One region of the Aquamicrobium sp. genome, then DNA from elsewhere that is predicted to be linked to it. Evidence: riboswitches for the same ligand, from Rfam matches in the RefSeq annotation. Region 1 holds a riboswitch; each other region holds the start of a gene.
What was found. Region 1 has a riboswitch for cobalamin ahead of M9945_RS11135 (SRPBCC family protein). Riboswitches for the same ligand answer to the same signal wherever they lie in the genome.

Region 1 (5,182 bases):
GCCAGTTCGCCTGAACGGCTTTCATCCGTGAACAGCCTGATATCGTCGCCAACGGTGTTGGCCGGCCAGAAACCGATCGCGGCCTTCGGCGCGAACCAGTTCTCGTCGATGATCCTGGCCAGCATCGCTTGCGCATCCTCGAAGAGCTGGCGCGCGGCGGGCCCCTGCTTCTCGTCATCGAGAATCTTGGGGTAGCGACCCTTCAGCTCCCAGGTCTGGAAGAACGGCGTCCAGTCGATGTAGCGCGCAAGCTCGGCCAGATCCCACGTCTCGAATACCCGTGTTCCGGTAAAAGAGGGTTTCGGCGGGTGGTAGTCCGCCCAGTCGATCCTGTGGGCGTTGGCGCGCGCCTTCGCCAGCGGCAGGCGCTGCTTCTCGCGCTCGGAGCGCTCATGCGCTTCCGTGACCTTCCTGTACTCGGCGCGCAGGTTCTCGACATAGGACGGCTTCATGTCATGCGACAGGAGGTTCGACACCACGCCGACCGCGCGGCTCGCGTCGTTCACATGCACGGCCTGGCCTTGGCTGTAGCGTGGATGAATCTTCACGGCCGTATGGACGCGGCTGGTCGTCGCCCCGCCGATCAGCAGCGGGATGTCGAAGCCTTCGCGCTCCATCTCGGCCGCGACATGCGCCATCTCGTCGAGAGACGGCGTGATAAGGCCGGAAAGGCCGATGATGTCGACCTTCTCGGCCTTCGCCGTCTCGAGGATCTTCGTCGCCGGCACCATCACGCCGAGGTCGATGATCTCGTAATTGTTGCAGGCAAGCACGACGCCGACGATGTTCTTGCCGATGTCGTGGACGTCGCCCTTCACCGTCGCCATCAGGATCTTGCCGGCGCTCTCGCGCGCGCCGCCGCCGTTCGCCGCCTTCTCCGCCTCCATGTAGGGCAGAAGCAGCGCGACGGCCTGCTTCATGACGCGGGCGGACTTCACCACCTGCGGCAGGAACATCTTGCCGGCGCCGAACAGGTCGCCGACGACGTTCATGCCCGCCATCAGCGGTCCCTCGATGACGTGGAGCGGGCGCTCGGCGTTGAGCCGCGCCTCCTCCGTGTCTGCGTCGATGAACTCGGTGATGCCGTTGACCAGCGCGTGCGCGATGCGCTTTTCGACCGGCCATTCACGCCAGGCGAGGTCTTTCTCCTTCGCTTCCTTCGCGCCCGCGCCCCTGAAACGCTCGGCAATGTCGAGCATCCGCTCCGTCGCCGTGCCGCCCGCCGCCGGCTTGCGGTTGAGCACGACGTCCTCGCAGGCCTCGCGCAGCTCGGAATCGATGGACTCGTAGACGGCGAGCTGACCGGCATTGACGATGCCCATGTCCATGCCCGCCTGGATGGCGTGGTAGAGGAACACCGCGTGCATGGCCTCGCGCACCGGCTCGTTGCCGCGGAAGGAGAAGGACAGGTTCGACACGCCGCCCGAGATGTGGACGTGCGGCAGGGTAGCGGTGATCTCCCGCGTCGCCTCGATGAAGTCGACGCCGTAATTGTCGTGCTCCTCGATGCCGGTGGCGATGGCGAAGACGTTCGGATCGAAGATGATGTCCTCGGGCGCGAAGCCGGCCGTCTCCGTCAGCAGCTTATAGGCGCGGGTGCATATCTCGACCTTGCGCTCCTTCGTATCGGCCTGCCCGGCCTCGTCGAAGGCCATGACCACGACGGCCGCGCCGTACATCCGGCACAGCCTCGCATGATGAAGGAAGGCGTCCTCGCCCTCCTTCATCGAGATCGAGTTGACGATGGGCTTGCCCTGAACGCATTTGAGGCCGGCCTCGATCACCTCCCATTTGGAGCTGTCGATCATCACCGGCACGCGGGCGATGTCGGGCTCGGCGGCGATCAGGTTGAGGTACTCGACCATCGCCTTCTGCGAGTCGATCAGGCCCTCGTCCATGTTGATGTCGATGACCTGCGCGCCGCCCTCGACCTGGTCGCGCGCCACGTCGAGGGCGGCGGCGTAGTCGCCGGCGGTGATGAGCTTGCGGAAGCGCGCCGAGCCGGTGACGTTGGTGCGCTCGCCGACATTGACGAAGGGGATGTCCTTCGTCAGCGTGAACGGCTCCAGCCCCGACAGGCGCATCCGCGGCTTCAGCTTCGGAACGCTTCTCGGCGGGTGCTTCGCAACCGCCTCGGCGATGGCGGCGATGTGCTCCGGCGTCGAGCCGCAGCAGCCGCCGACGACATTGACCAGTCCCTCGCGCGCGAATTCCTCGACCTGGGCGGCCATGAAGTCGGGCGTCTCGTCATACTGGCCGAAGGCGTTGGGCAGGCCGGCATTGGGATAGGCGCAGGTAAACGTGTCGGCGACGCCGGAAATCTCGGTCAGATGCGGGCGCATCGCGGCCGCGCCCAGCGCGCAGTTCAGACCGACCGAAAAGGGTTTCGCATGGCGGATCGAATGCCAGAAGGCCGTGGGCGTCTGGCCTGAAAGGGTGCGGCCGGAAAGGTCGGTGATGGTGCCGGAGATCATCACCGGCAGATGGATCCCTTTTTCCGTGAATATCTCCCCGCAGGCGAAGATCGCCGCCTTGGCGTTGAGCGTGTCGAAGATCGTCTCGATCAAGATGATGTCGGCGCCGCCGTCGATCAGCCCGCGCAGCTGCTCGCCATAGGCGAGGCGCAGATCGTCGAAGGTGACGGCGCGATAGCCGGGATTGTTGACATCTGGCGAGATCGATGCGGTGCGGTTGGTCGGCCCCAGCGCGCCGGCGACGAAGCGGCGCCGTCCGTCCTCCTGCTCCGCGCGGCGCAGCGCGCGCTTCGCCAGCAGCGCGCCGTCGCGGTTCAGCTCGTAGACCATCTCCTCCATGCCGTAGTCGGCCTGCGCGATGGAGGTCGAGGAAAAAGTGTTGGTCTCGACGATGTCGGCGCCCGCCCTGGCGTAGGCATAATGGATGTCCTCGATCGCCTTCGGCTGGGTGAGGATGAGCAGATCGTTGTTGCCCTGCTGGTGGCAGGCGCAGCCGGTAAAGCGGTCGCCGCGGAAATGATCCTCGGCAAAGCCCAGCCCCTGGATCTGGGTGCCCATCGCGCCGTCGAGAACGAGGATGCGCTCGCGCGCCGCCTTTTGCAGGGCGGCCAGAATTTCCGCGCCATCCCGTTTGGGGGCGACGGGGCCGAAGAGCTCGTCGAGAGATGACATTTGCGACGCCCTGCGTTCCTGATGCGACATACAGTCACGTCACATAAAGACATCTTTATGTCAATATGCTCGCCGCTCCTATTGAAAAGAAGCGCCTGTCGCCTTTGGTTCACGCCGATGTCGCTTTCGCGCTCGCGATCTCGCCGCGTTCGTGATCTGATCGTGACGTTCAAGGTGCTCCCCGGAGGATTCCCCGGAGAGATAATTGGGAAGCCGGTTTGACGCCGGCGCTGCCCCCGCAACGGTAGCGGAGCTGAAAGTCCCGACGGACGCCACTGGATCGAAAAGGTCCGGGAAGGCGTCGGGACAGTCCTTCAAACGGACGGCTCCGGAGCCCGGAAACCAGCCCTGGACGGTACAACCCGACTGATCGCGGTGGGCGGTCAAGAGGCAGACGCGCATCGGGCAATGCCGTGCCCGCGGCCATCTCCCCTCAAATCACCACCAGTTCAGTCCTTGTGAGAATGCGAGGACGGACATGGATGCGCGCAATGAAATGCTGAGGCTGATCCACGCGCGGCGCGACGGCTTCAGCCTCGAACAACCTTTTTATGTCGATCCGGATTTCTACAGGCTCGACCTCGAGCTGATCTGGTATCGCGACTGGCTGTTTGTCGGTCACGATTGCGAGATCGCCAGGCCGGGCAGCTATTTCACCTTGCAGGTCGGGGCCTATCCGGTGGTGGTGGTGCGCGGCCGCGACGGCGTCATCCGCGCCCTGCACAACACATGCCGCCACCGCGGCAGCCGGGTGTGCACCGCGCAAAGGGGCATGGCGGCGAAGCTCGTATGCCCCTACCACCAGTGGACCTACGACCTCGACGGCTCGCTGGTCTTCGCCCGCCAGATGGGAGACGATTTCCGCAAGCAGGATTTCGGCATGAAACCCGTCGCCTGCGAGAGCGTCGCCGGCTACATCTTCATCTGCCTGGCGGACGAGCCGGCCGACTTCGCGCCGTTCCGCGCGCTGATGGAGCCCTATTTCGCGCCGCACCGGCTTGTCGAGGCCAAGGTCGCCTACGAGTCCACGATCATCGAGAAGGGCAACTGGAAGCTGGTCTGGGAAAACAACCGCGAGTGCTACCACTGCGCGGCCAACCATCCGGAACTGTGCAAGACCTATCCGGAAGCCCCGACCGTGACCGGAGTGAGCGGGGCGGAAAGCGACCCGGACATCCTGGCGCACTGGGAGCATTGCGAGGCCGCCGGCCTGCCCTCGCGTTTCGGCATCGACAAAAGCGGGCAGTACCGTGCCACCCGCGCTCCCCTTCTGCGCGATGCCGTCAGCTACACGATGACCGGCCGGCGCGCCGTCCGGCGCAACCTGTCCGACAGCGTCTCGGCCGATCGCATCGGCGCGCTGCTGCTCTATCACTATCCGACCACATGGAACCATGTGCTCGGCGACCATGCGGTGACCTTCCGCGTGCTGCCGCTCGGCCCGACCGAGACGGCGGTGACGACCAAATGGCTGGTCCACAAGGATGCGGTCGAGGGCGTCGACTACACGCTTGAAGAGCTCACCCATGTCTGGACCATGACCAACGACGAGGACCGGCGGATCGTCGAGGAGAACGCGTTCGGCATCGGATCGCCGGCCTACGAGCCCGGACCCTATTCGGCGGAACACGAGGGCGGCGTGATGCAGTTCCTCGAATGGTATGCGGCGTCCATCGGGCCGCGTCTCGCCGAGACCGGCAAGCCCGCGCTGCGCGACGTGGCATAGGAACAGCGATGAACGCGATCACCGATTTTTCCCCCTACCGCCACCTCGACGAGATGACGCCGTGGAACGACCGGCTCCAGGTGCTGGAAGTGACCGGCATATTCGACGAGGCGCCGCAGGTGAAGACTTTCGTCTTCCGCTCCGATGCGCAGACATGGTTCCGCTACAAGCCCGGACAGTTCGTCACCCTCGAACTGCCCGTCGAGGGCGGGCCGATCATGCGCACCTACACGCTGTCGTCCTCGCCCTCGCGCCCCTTCTCCATCGCGGTGACGGTGAAGGCGCAGGCCGACAGCATCGGCACCCGCTG
Region 2 (5,182 bases), 1.7 Mb from region 1:
GAGCCTTGACGGCGAGCCGGTGTTCGCCGCGGACCTCTACCGGTCGGTTTCGGCCGATCCCTACCTCAAGTTCCAGATCGCGCCGCAGGCGTCCGGCACCCTCGCCCTCACCTGGCGCGAGGACACCGGCCACGTGACCGACGCCGAGGCGCGGATCGTCGTCGGATAGGAAAAGGAAAGGCCGGCATCGCGCCGGCCCTTTCGTCATCGCATGCTGAAGCGGATCGGGACCACGATGGTCCGGTTGACGCCGGGCGGCGGGGCCGGCACGGGCGAGGCGCGGCGGACCAGCGCCACCACTTCCTCGTCGAGAAGGGCGACGCCCGAGGAGCGCACCAGCGACACCGACTGGACGTTGCCCGAGGCGTCGATGGTGAAGCGCACCTGCGCCGTGCCCTGCTGGCCCTGGCGCTTGGCCGCCGACGGATAGCGCTTGCGCCGCTCGAGATGCGAGGCGACGCGCGCCCGCCAGCGCGCCGGCGAGACGGAGGCGGACGCGCCGGCGCTGTTCTGCCGGGCGGCGGCGCGCGGCGCCTCGCGCTGCGTCTGCATCTGCGCCCTGCGCTTGTCGACCGCGGGAGGCTGCGGCTTCGGCTTGGCCTTGACCTCCTGCTTCTTGCGCGGCTTTTCCTTCGGCTTTTCCTGCTTGACCTCCGGCTTCTTCTCCGGCTCGGGGCGCGTCACCGGCAGCGGCACCTCGACCGGGTCGAGCGCGGCCACCAGCTCCTCGATGGGCTCGATCGGCTCGACCTCGTCCGGCTCCGGCTCGATCGCCTCCACCGGCTCGGTCACGGGCTCCACCGCCTCGGCGAGCTCGATCTCCTCGACGGGTTCGGCCTCGACCGCCTCGGCGGCTTCCCAATCGACCTCGTCGGGCGAGACCTGCTCCTCGACCGCCGCCGGGGCCATGGCCATGGGCGCGAGGTCGATCATGATCGCGGCCGGTTCCTCGGCCGCCTCCAGCTGCTGGGGACGCTCGCGCATCACCCACCAGCCGGCCGCCGCATGCGCCGCCAGCACCACGGTGCCGGCGAACAGCCACAGCATCATCGCCGACAGCGAGATGCCGGCGAGCTGCCGCGACCAGGCTATGTCGGGACGAGGCTTCATCCGTCCGTCGCCTCCACCGGTGCGGCGTCGGGGGTGCCGGCGGGGGCCTCGGAGACGCCCTCGAGCCCGACCAGCGCGATCTTGAGGTAGCCGCCGATGCGCAGGAGGTTCATGACGTTCATCAGGTCGCCATAGGCGACCGACCTGTCGGCGCGCAGGAAGATGCGGGCTTCCTTGTCGCCGCCGGTGACGCGGTCGAGCGCGTCGCGCAGCGCGATGTGATCGACCGGCTCGTTGCCGACCGAGACGGACAGGTCCTCCTGCACCGTCACGTAGAGCGGCTCGTCGGGGCGCGGCTGCGGGGCGGCGGTCGAGGTCGGCAGGTCGACATTGATGTCGACGGTGGCCAGCGGCGCCGCCACCATGAAGATGATCAGGAGCACCAGCATCACGTCGATGAACGGCGTGACGTTGATCTCGTGGTTCTCCTCGAGCTCGTCGCGCTCGGCGCTGGCGTTGAGGCTACCGGCCATGGACCCTACTCCGCTGCCCGTGAAAGCGCATGCTCCGCGCCGGCCTCGCCCGGCACGGCGCGGCGGTCGATGTCGCGGCTGACCAGCCGCTCGACCGCGGCCGAGGCGTCGGCCAGGAGCAGCCGGTAGCCGGCGATGGAGCGCGCGAAGACGTTGTAGATCACCACCGCCGGAATGGCGGCGACGAGGCCAAGCGCGGTGGCGAGCAGCGCCTCGGCGATGCCCGGCGCGACGACGGCGAGGTTGGTCGTCTGCGCCTCAGAGATGCCGATGAACGAGTTCATGATGCCCCAGACGGTGCCGAACAGGCCGACGAAGGGCGCGGTCGAGCCGATCGTGGCGAGGATGCCGGTGCCGCGGGTCATCCGCCGCCCGGCCTGCGCCTCGATACGCGACAAATGCGAGGTGACGCGCTCCTTCAGGCCCGCCGCGCCGCCATAGGGCAGGGTCGAGCGCGAGGCTTCCACCTCATGCGCGGCGGCGCGCACCATCAGCGCCGCCGGCCCGCCCCTGCCCGGAAGCGAGCGCACGGCGTCGGGCAGACTCTCGGCCTGGACGATGCGCTTCAGCCCGCGTCCGGCATTGGCCTTGGCGCCGGCGATCTCCAGCGACTTGGCGAGCCACACGGTCCAGGTGACGAGCGAGGCGAAGGCGAGGCCGATCATCACCGCCTTGACCACCCAGTCGGCGGCCATGAACATGCCCCATGGCGACAAATCGTGCGGCAGGGTGTCGTCGCGCGCGTCGGCCGGCGCGCCGTCCTCGGCGATCTCGATCTCGGAAGCGTCTATTCCAGCAGGGGGCCCGGCAGGCGGCGCGGACGGCGCCTCGCCCTGCTGCGGAGCGGCGTCGACAGCCGGGGCAGGCGTCCCGGCCGCCGGCTGCTGGGGCGCGGGAGCCTGGGAAACCGGGGCCTCGGGCGCGGTGGCCGGTTGCTGCTGCTGCGGGGCGGGTTGCTCGACGGCCGCCGGCGGCGCCGCCTCCTGCGCCCGCGCCGGCACACCGGCGGCGAGGGCCGCGACGGCCAATGCCGCAAGCAGCAGCCCGAAAACCCGGCCGGCCGGCTGGCGGCAGCGTGAACTCTTCAACAGGATAGACGACATTCTGGCACTTTCCGCTTTCGCATACTGTCCGGCGTGCGTCTCGCGCGGATGCCTCTCACATCCGGCCGCGACATGCAACCTTCGCCCGCCCTTGCCGGCGGCAAAACACGACTAAAACAATCATGTTTCTTTTGGAAGCCAATTTTACGGGAATATTGTGGCGGGAACGCCGCGCGCGTTGACGCAACGGCGAAGTGACGCTAGCAAAGTCGGCGAAGCTGGTTCCGCCGAAAGGTGGATGAAAAGGGAATGCGGTGCGGCCGGGCTGTCCGGCCAAATCCGCAGCTGCCCCCGCAACTGTAACCGTTGAGCCATCTTCCAGATGCCACTGGCCGCAAGGCCGGGAAGGCGGGAGAGAGGCGAAGACACGGGAAGCCAGGAGACCTGCCGCTTCAGTCACCCTGTCCGCATGCGAGGGGCATGCAGGCGCGGCCGTCCGTAGCGGTGACACGAGAACGTGTTGCCGCATGCGAACGGGCCGGGGCGGGTTCAATTCCCAATTCCTTTCCTTGCGGTTCTTGAAAAGCCCGGGGGCCAACGCGCCTCCCAGCACCTTTGGGGACTGACATGAACAGGTTTCTGATCTCCACCGCCAGCGCGCTGGCATTGATGGCCGGCGCCGCGCAGGCGCAGGACGCGGCGCAGACCGACGAGCAGGGCGTCACCACCCTCGAGGCGATCACCGTCACCGCCAACCGCACCCCGACCGAAAAGAGCAAGACCGGCTCCAAGGTCGAGCAGGTGACGCAAGGCGAGATCGAGACGAAATCGCTCGTCTCGGTCACGGACTACCTGACGCGGCTGCCGGGCATTTCGGTGACCTCCAGCGGCGGCATCGGAACACAGACCGGCATCTCCGTCCGCGGCTTGGGCGGTGCCTATGTGAAGACGCTATACAACGGCATCGACGTTTCGGACACGACCGGAACGCAGGTTCTGACACAGTACCAGTATCTGCTGTCGGGCGGTGTCACCGGCATGGAGATACTGAAGGGCTCTCAAAGCACGCTCTACGGTTCGAGCGCCATCGCCGGCGTCGTCGACATCACCACGCTGGGCGAGGTCGAGGACGGCATCAGCCATACGGTTCACGTCGAGGGCGGATCGTTCGGCACAGTGCGCGGCCGCTACGGCCTCGCCGGCGCACAGGGCGGATCGAGGATTGCGGCCAACGTCACCGGCTTCCGCAACGACGGCATTTCCGCGAAGGCCGGCGGCACCGAGCGCGACGGCTACGAGAACGTGACCTTCGACCTCGCCGCCGAGCACCGCATCAACGAGGCGTTCTCGGTGTTCGGGTCCTTGCTCTATATCGATGCGAAGACCGAGTTCGACGGTGGCAGCGCCGACGATGCCGACAGCTATGAGCTGGCCACGATGATGGGAGGCCGGGTCGGCTTCAATCTCGACCTGCTCGACGGACGATTGAAGAACACGTTCTCCGTACAGGGCTTCAAATCCGACAGGGAGAGCATCTGGGCCGGATCGCCGGCTTCCTTCATCGGCACGCGGCAAAAGTTCGACTATCAGGGATCGTTCGAGGCGACGGATCGCGTTCTGTTGCAATACGGCGTCGATCACGAGCGCCAGGAAGCCGAGGATGGGGGCGGCGGGACCCCACTCGGCAAGATCGACCTTACCGGGGTCTGGGTACAGGCTGTCGTCGAGCCCGTCGACAACCTCGTGCTGACAGCGGGCGTTCGCCATGACGACCACTCGATGTTCGGCGGGCACACGACCTGGCGCGCCACCGCGTCCTATCTGTTCGACCAGACCGGAACCCGGCTGCACTCGTCATTCGGGACCGGTTTCCGCGCTCCGAGCCTCTATGAGCTCTATTCGGACGGCGGCGATCCGACCCTGCGGCCTGAAACGAGCCGCAGCTTTGATATCGGCGTAGAACAACGCTTCCTCGATGGCCGCCTCGTTGCCGACCTCACCTATTTCCATCTGGAGATCGACAATCGCATCTTCTGGGTCGACGATTTCGGCGGGCCGCCCTGGGGCTACTACGATCAGGTTGCCGGCGGGACGACTTCCGACGGCGTCGAGGCGTCCTTCTCCTACGCCGCGACCGATTGGCTCGACCTCGGCGGCTCCTACACCTACACGAACTCGCGCAATTCGGACGGGACGCGGAGCTGGCGCGTTCCGCGGCATGCCGTCACCCTCGCCGCAACGGCGCGCCCCGCCGAAAAGTGGACCGTCAGCGCGGACCTGAAATACGCCGCCGATACCATCGACTTCGACTGGACGGCCTATGCCGACGTGAAGCTCGACGACTACGTCCTGCTCAACGCCAAGATCGCCTATCAGGTGAACGAGTCGACCGAGGTCTATCTGCGCGGCGAGAACCTGCTCGATCAGGACTATCAGGTCGTCCGCGGCTACAACACGCCCGGCATCGCCGCCTATGCGGGCTTCAAGGCGAAGTTCTGAGCCTCAGGAAAACGGGAGCCTGCCTTTGGGCGGGCTCCCGGATCATTCCCGCCGCGC
Region 3 (5,182 bases), 1.1 Mb from region 1:
TCGTCGATCTGGATCATCGTCGCGCCGGCCGTCTCGAGGTCGACGACCTCGTCGCGGATGGCGAGCGCGATCTGGCGGCAGGTGCGCTCGCGCGGCTGGTCGTCGCGCACGAACGACCAGTTGAGGATCGTCACCGGCCCGGTCAGCATGCCCTTGACGGGCCTTGGCGTCAGCGACTGCGCGTATTGCCACCACGCCACCGTCATCGGCCGCGGGCGCGAGACGTCGCCATAGATGATCGGCGGGCGCACGTAGCGCGAGCCGTAGCTCTGCACCCAGGCATGCTTGGTGAAGGCGAAGCCGGAAAGCTGCTCGCCGAAATACTGCACCATGTCGTTGCGCTCGAACTCGCCATGGACCAGCACGTCGAGGCCGATCTCCTCCTGCCAGCGGATCGCGGCTTCCGTCTCGCGCTTGAGGAACGCCTCGTAGTCGAGATGGCTCAGCTCCCCCTTGGCGTGGGCGGCGCGCGCCTTGCGCACCTCGGCCGTCTGCGGGAACGAGCCGATGGTCGTGGTCGGGAAGGCCGGCAGGCCGAGCTTGTCGCGCTGGACCCGGCTGCGCGTGGCGAAATCGCTGGCTCTGGTTTTCATTGCCGCGCCGATGCCGGCGATGCGGCCCTCGACCAGCGGGTCGTGCACCTTGGGCGAGGCGGCGCGGGCGGCGGCGGCCTGCGAGGCGGCCTTGAGCGCGGCAAGGACGGCGCTGCGCCCTTCCGCGAGCGCCCGCGACAGCGTCACCAGCTCGCCCTGCTTCTGCGCCGCGAAGGCGAGCCACGACTTCACGTCCGCGTCGAGCGCGGTCTCGAGGTCGAGATCGATCGGCACATGCAGCAGAGACGAGGACGGCGCGACCTCGATGCGGGCGAGCGGCCAGCCGGCCACCACCGGCTTGATGCGGTCGAGGATGGCGCAAAGGTCGGCGCGCCAGACGTTGCGCCCGTCGACCAGGCCGAGCGACAGCACGAGGTCCTTGCGCGCCAGCCGGCCGACCGCTTCGAGCTGCTCCGGCGCGCGCACGAGATCGACATGGAGGCCGGCGACAGGCAGCGAAAGCGCGGTGTCGAGATTGTCGCCGAGCGCGCCGAAATAGGTGGCGAGCATGATCCTGAGGTCCGGCGCGGCCTTCGCCAGCCGCTCATAGGCGAAGCGGAACGCCTCGCGCTCGTTGGGGATCAGGTCGAGCACCAGCGCCGGCTCGTCGATCTGCACCCAGTCGGCGCCGGCCAGCCGCAGGCGGCGCAGCAGCTCCTCATAGACCGGCAGCAGCCGCGGCAGCAGCGCCAGCGGGTCGAAGCCTTCCTCCTGCGACTTGCCGCGCCTGAGCAGCGTCACCGGGCCGAGGATCACCGGCCGCGTGTAGATGCCGAGCGCCTTCGCTTCGAGGAACTCGTCCACCGGCTTCGACGAGGACAGCGCGAAGGCCTGATCGGACGAGAACTGCGGCACCATGTAGTGGTAGTTGGTGTCGAACCACTTGGTCATCTCCAGCGCCGGGACGCCATCGTGGGGGCCATGGGCCGGATCGGCGCAGCCGTTGCCGCATTCGGCATGGGCATTGCCCTCGCTGCCGCGCGCCATGGCGAAATAGGTGTCGAGCGGCACCTCGCCGCCCTGCCAGCCGTAGCGGGCCGGAACCGCGCCGACGAGGACGATCGTGTCGAGCACATGGTCGTAGAGCGAGAAGTCGTTGGACGGGATCCTGGTGATGCCGCGCGCGCGCTGCTCCTCCCAGTTGGCGGCGCGCAGCCGCTTGGCGGTTTCGAGCAGCGCTGCGGCGGAAGATTTGCCCGACCAGTAGGATTCGAGCGCGAATTTCAGCTCGCGGCGGCGGCCGATGCGCGGCACGCCCAGCGTTGCGACGGGAACTTTCTGCGGAAGCGACATGACCATACCCCGATTGTTGGGGCGGAGGCGCGAAAGCGTGCAGGGCGGCCGTGCCGCGTCATGCATGCCACCGGGACACCCCGCCCGTGGATGTTTCTCGCCGTGGCAGGTCTCCTGGCTTGCGGGTCCTCGCCTTCATCCGTCTTCCCGGAGCGGCTGGCTCCAGTGACGTCATTGGATGACGGCTCGCCGCTTACAGTTGCGGGGGCAGCGCCGGTCTTGCCGCCTCGCGGGCGACTCACCGGCTTCCCTCTTTGCTTCGGCATGCACGAGTGCCTGCCGAAGAACCACGACGGACGCACTCTATCGAAGTCCGGGCGGTTGTCAATGTGATATAAAGAAATCTTTATGTCTTTAAATCACGCCGGAAGGAAGAAATTTCCGGTGCCCGCCTTGCCCGCCGGAAGGGCCTCCAATCGGTATGGATAGATTGTCGCGGACGCGAAGGTTGCTTGATCTGCGACAAACTGGAGTTCTATATGCAAGTTTATAAGGGATCGGCCCGGCGAAGGCGTCGGGCCGCGCGAACTTCCGGAGCTTGCCATGTCGAGAACAGCATCATCGGGTCGGACCGTCCTCACCCGCCGCAAGGCGCTCGCCGCCGCGGCCGCCTCCGCTGCCTGTCTTGCGCTGCCGCCGTCGGTGCGCCGGGCGTCGGCGGCGAAGCTGCCGTCGCTGACGCTCTACGGCCCGCCGGCCGGCCCCAGCATCTCGCTGGCGCACGCGGTCGCCTCCGGCAAGCTCTCCGCCATCGCCGACAAGGCCGAGTTCAAGGTGTGGCGCAACCCTGACGAGATGCGCGCCGGCCTGACCTCCGGCACGATGCAGGCGCTGATCCTCCCGGTTCAGGTCGCCGCCAATCTCTACAATCGCGGCCTGCCGGTCCGGCTCCTCAACGTCATGACCGACGGCCTGCTCTATATCGTCTCGGCCGACCCGACCCTGTCGAGCATCCCGGCGCTCAAGGGCAGGACGCTCGCGGTTCCGTTTCGCAACGACATGCCCGACCTGGTGATGGGCAGGCTGCTCGCCCATCATGGGTTGAAGCCCGGCACCGACATCACCCTCGAAAGCGCCGGCTCGCCGATCGAGGCGATCCAGCTCCTGATGGCGGGGCGGGTCGATGCCGTCCTGTCGACCGAGCCGGCCGTCTCGGCCGCGATCCTGCGCGGCGCGGCCGGCGGCAAGGCGGTGCGGCGCGTCATCGACGTCCAGAAGGCGTGGGCCGAAGCCACCGGCGGCTCGCCCGTGCTGCCGCAGGCAGGGCTGGCGCTGACGGTGCCGTTCATGGAGGCCAATCCCGGCATCGCCGACGCGTTGCAGCAGATCGCCGAGGAGGCGACGGCATCGGTCAACGCCGATCCGGCGCGGGCGGCCGCCGACGCCACCGCGGCGCTGGAGATGCCGGCGGCGATCCTCGTCGCCTCGCTGCCGACCTCCAAGCTGGTGGCCCGGCGCGCCAGCGCAGCCCGCGCCGACATCGAGGCGATGCTGTCGACGCTGGCCGAAGCCGATCCGGCGATCATCGGCGGCAAGCTGCCGGACGACGGCTTCTATCTCTAGGGAGCTCAAGGCGATGATGGCGGCATGGTCGGACAGGGTCGGGCGCACGGGGCGGTTCCTGTGGTCGGGCTGGTCCGGCCTCGCGGCCCTGTCGCTGCTCGCCGCGCTGTGGCAGTTCGGCCATGAGGTCTATGGCGACTTCATCCTGCCGGCGCCGCTCGACACCGTGCGCGCCATGGGCACTATCCTCGCCGACCCCGCCTCGTGGGACATCGCGGTGCTGACCAGCCGCCGCGCCGTCGAGGGCTTCCTCGTCTCGGCGCTGGCCGGCGCGGCGCTCGGCCTCGCCGCCGGCTATTCGCCGGCCACGATGCGCGCGGCGCGCCCGCTCGTCACGGTGCTGCTCGGCGTGCCGCCCATCGCCTGGATCGTCCTGGCCATGATCTGGTTCGGCTCGTCCGACGGCACCGTCGTCGTCACCATTCTCATCGCCTCCTCGCCGCTGGTCTTCGTCGGCGTCGCCGAGGGCGTGATGACGCGCGACCGCAGCCTCGACGACATGGCCCGCGCCTTCGGGGCCGGCCCCGTCAGGCGGCTGACGACGCTCGGCCTGCGCCATGTCGCGGCGCATCTGTTTCCCGCGCTCGCCATCTCGCTCGGCACCGCCTTCAAGGTCGCGGTGATGGCCGAGCTCCTCGCCAATGTCGGCGGCATCGGCGGCGAGCTCGCCCGCGCGCGGGCCAATCTCGACGTCGCCGGCGCGCTCGGCTGGGTGATGATCTCGGTCGCGGCGCTGATCGCCTTCGAATACGGCATCGTCCATCCCGTCCGCGCCGAGTTCGAGCGCTGGCGCGCCGCCGCCCAGCCATGGGGGGTGAAGCGATGAGCCCCGCGCCGCCCTTTGCGTTGACCCTCACCGGCATCGGCCATTCCTATTTCGGCCGCACCGTGCTCGACGAAGTCGACCTTGTCGTCGGTCGCGGCGAGGTGGTGGCGCTGGTCGGCCCCTCCGGATGCGGCAAGTCGACCCTCGTCCACATCGCCGCCGACGTGATGGAGCCGCGCCGCGGCAGGATCGAGCGCGGCTATCGCCGCCACGGCATGGTGTTCCAGAGCCCGCGCCTCCTGCCCTGGGCGACCGCGCTCGACAACATCGCCTATCCGCTGCGCATTTCCGGCGTTCGCCGGGCCGAGCGGGCGCGAAGGGCGCGCGAGGCGGCGGCGCGCGTCGCCTTCGACGCGGCCGATCTCGGCAAGTACCCGGTCGAGCTGTCGGGCGGCATGCAGCAGCGCGTCGCTATCGCCCGCGCCCTCGTCGTCGATCCCGACTTCATCTTCTTCGACGAGCCGTTCACCGCGCTCGACGCGGCGCTCAAGCGGCGCATGCAGGATCTCGTCATCGACGCCTCGCGCGCGGCGCATTTCGCGGCACTGTTCGTCACCCACGATCTTATGGAGGCGGCGCGCATCGCCCACCGCATCCTCGTCCTCGACGTCGCGGGCAGGGGCGTCGCCGGCGCGCGCCGGCTGGCGGGCGAGCCGGGCGAGCGCGAGGAGCGCGCCGTGTTCGACGAGGTGCAGGCCTTCCTGAAGGACGATCCGCTGTTCCGCCACATCCACGACGTCGACGAGCGCAAGGTGGCGTGACGATGCTCGTGCCGCCGCCACGCCCGGCCCCGCCGCTCCACGCCGTCCTCGCCGACGAGGGGTTCCGGCTGTTCTTTCCGCTGACCGCGCTCTATGCGGCGCTGTGGCCGTTCCAGTGGGTGCTGGTGTTCGGCCTCGACCTGCCT

Region 2: linked by a shared signal. The riboswitch ahead of M9945_RS02845 (TonB-dependent receptor plug domain-containing protein) and the one ahead of M9945_RS11135 (SRPBCC family protein) in region 1 are both predicted to bind cobalamin.
Region 3: linked by a shared signal. The riboswitch ahead of metE (5-methyltetrahydropteroyltriglutamate--homocysteine S-methyltransferase) and the one ahead of M9945_RS11135 (SRPBCC family protein) in region 1 are both predicted to bind cobalamin.

The regions. Positions count from the first base shown of each region.
Region 1 covers NZ_JAMLIE010000001.1:2,248,721-2,253,902, reverse strand. Annotated here, with positions in the region: gene metH (methionine synthase) at 1-3,146, opposite strand, end outside; cobalamin riboswitch at 3,302-3,512, shown strand; gene M9945_RS11135 (SRPBCC family protein) at 3,625-4,872, shown strand; partial or broken gene M9945_RS11130 (FAD-binding oxidoreductase) at 4,881-5,182, shown strand, end outside.
Region 2 covers NZ_JAMLIE010000001.1:575,082-580,263, reverse strand. Annotated here, with positions in the region: gene M9945_RS02865 (thiosulfate oxidation carrier protein SoxY) at 1-169, shown strand, start outside; gene M9945_RS02860 (TonB family protein) at 205-1,110, opposite strand; gene exbD (TonB system transport protein ExbD) at 1,107-1,583, opposite strand; gene exbB (tonB-system energizer ExbB) at 1,589-2,686, opposite strand; cobalamin riboswitch at 2,889-3,093, shown strand; gene M9945_RS02845 (TonB-dependent receptor plug domain-containing protein) at 3,254-5,125, shown strand.
Region 3 covers NZ_JAMLIE010000001.1:1,154,546-1,159,727, forward strand. Annotated here, with positions in the region: gene metE (5-methyltetrahydropteroyltriglutamate--homocysteine S-methyltransferase) at 1-1,886, opposite strand, end outside; cobalamin riboswitch at 1,973-2,193, opposite strand; gene M9945_RS05655 (ABC transporter substrate-binding protein) at 2,430-3,449, shown strand; gene M9945_RS05660 (ABC transporter permease) at 3,463-4,275, shown strand; gene M9945_RS05665 (ABC transporter ATP-binding protein) at 4,272-5,036, shown strand; gene M9945_RS05670 (NnrS family protein) at 5,039-5,182, shown strand, end outside.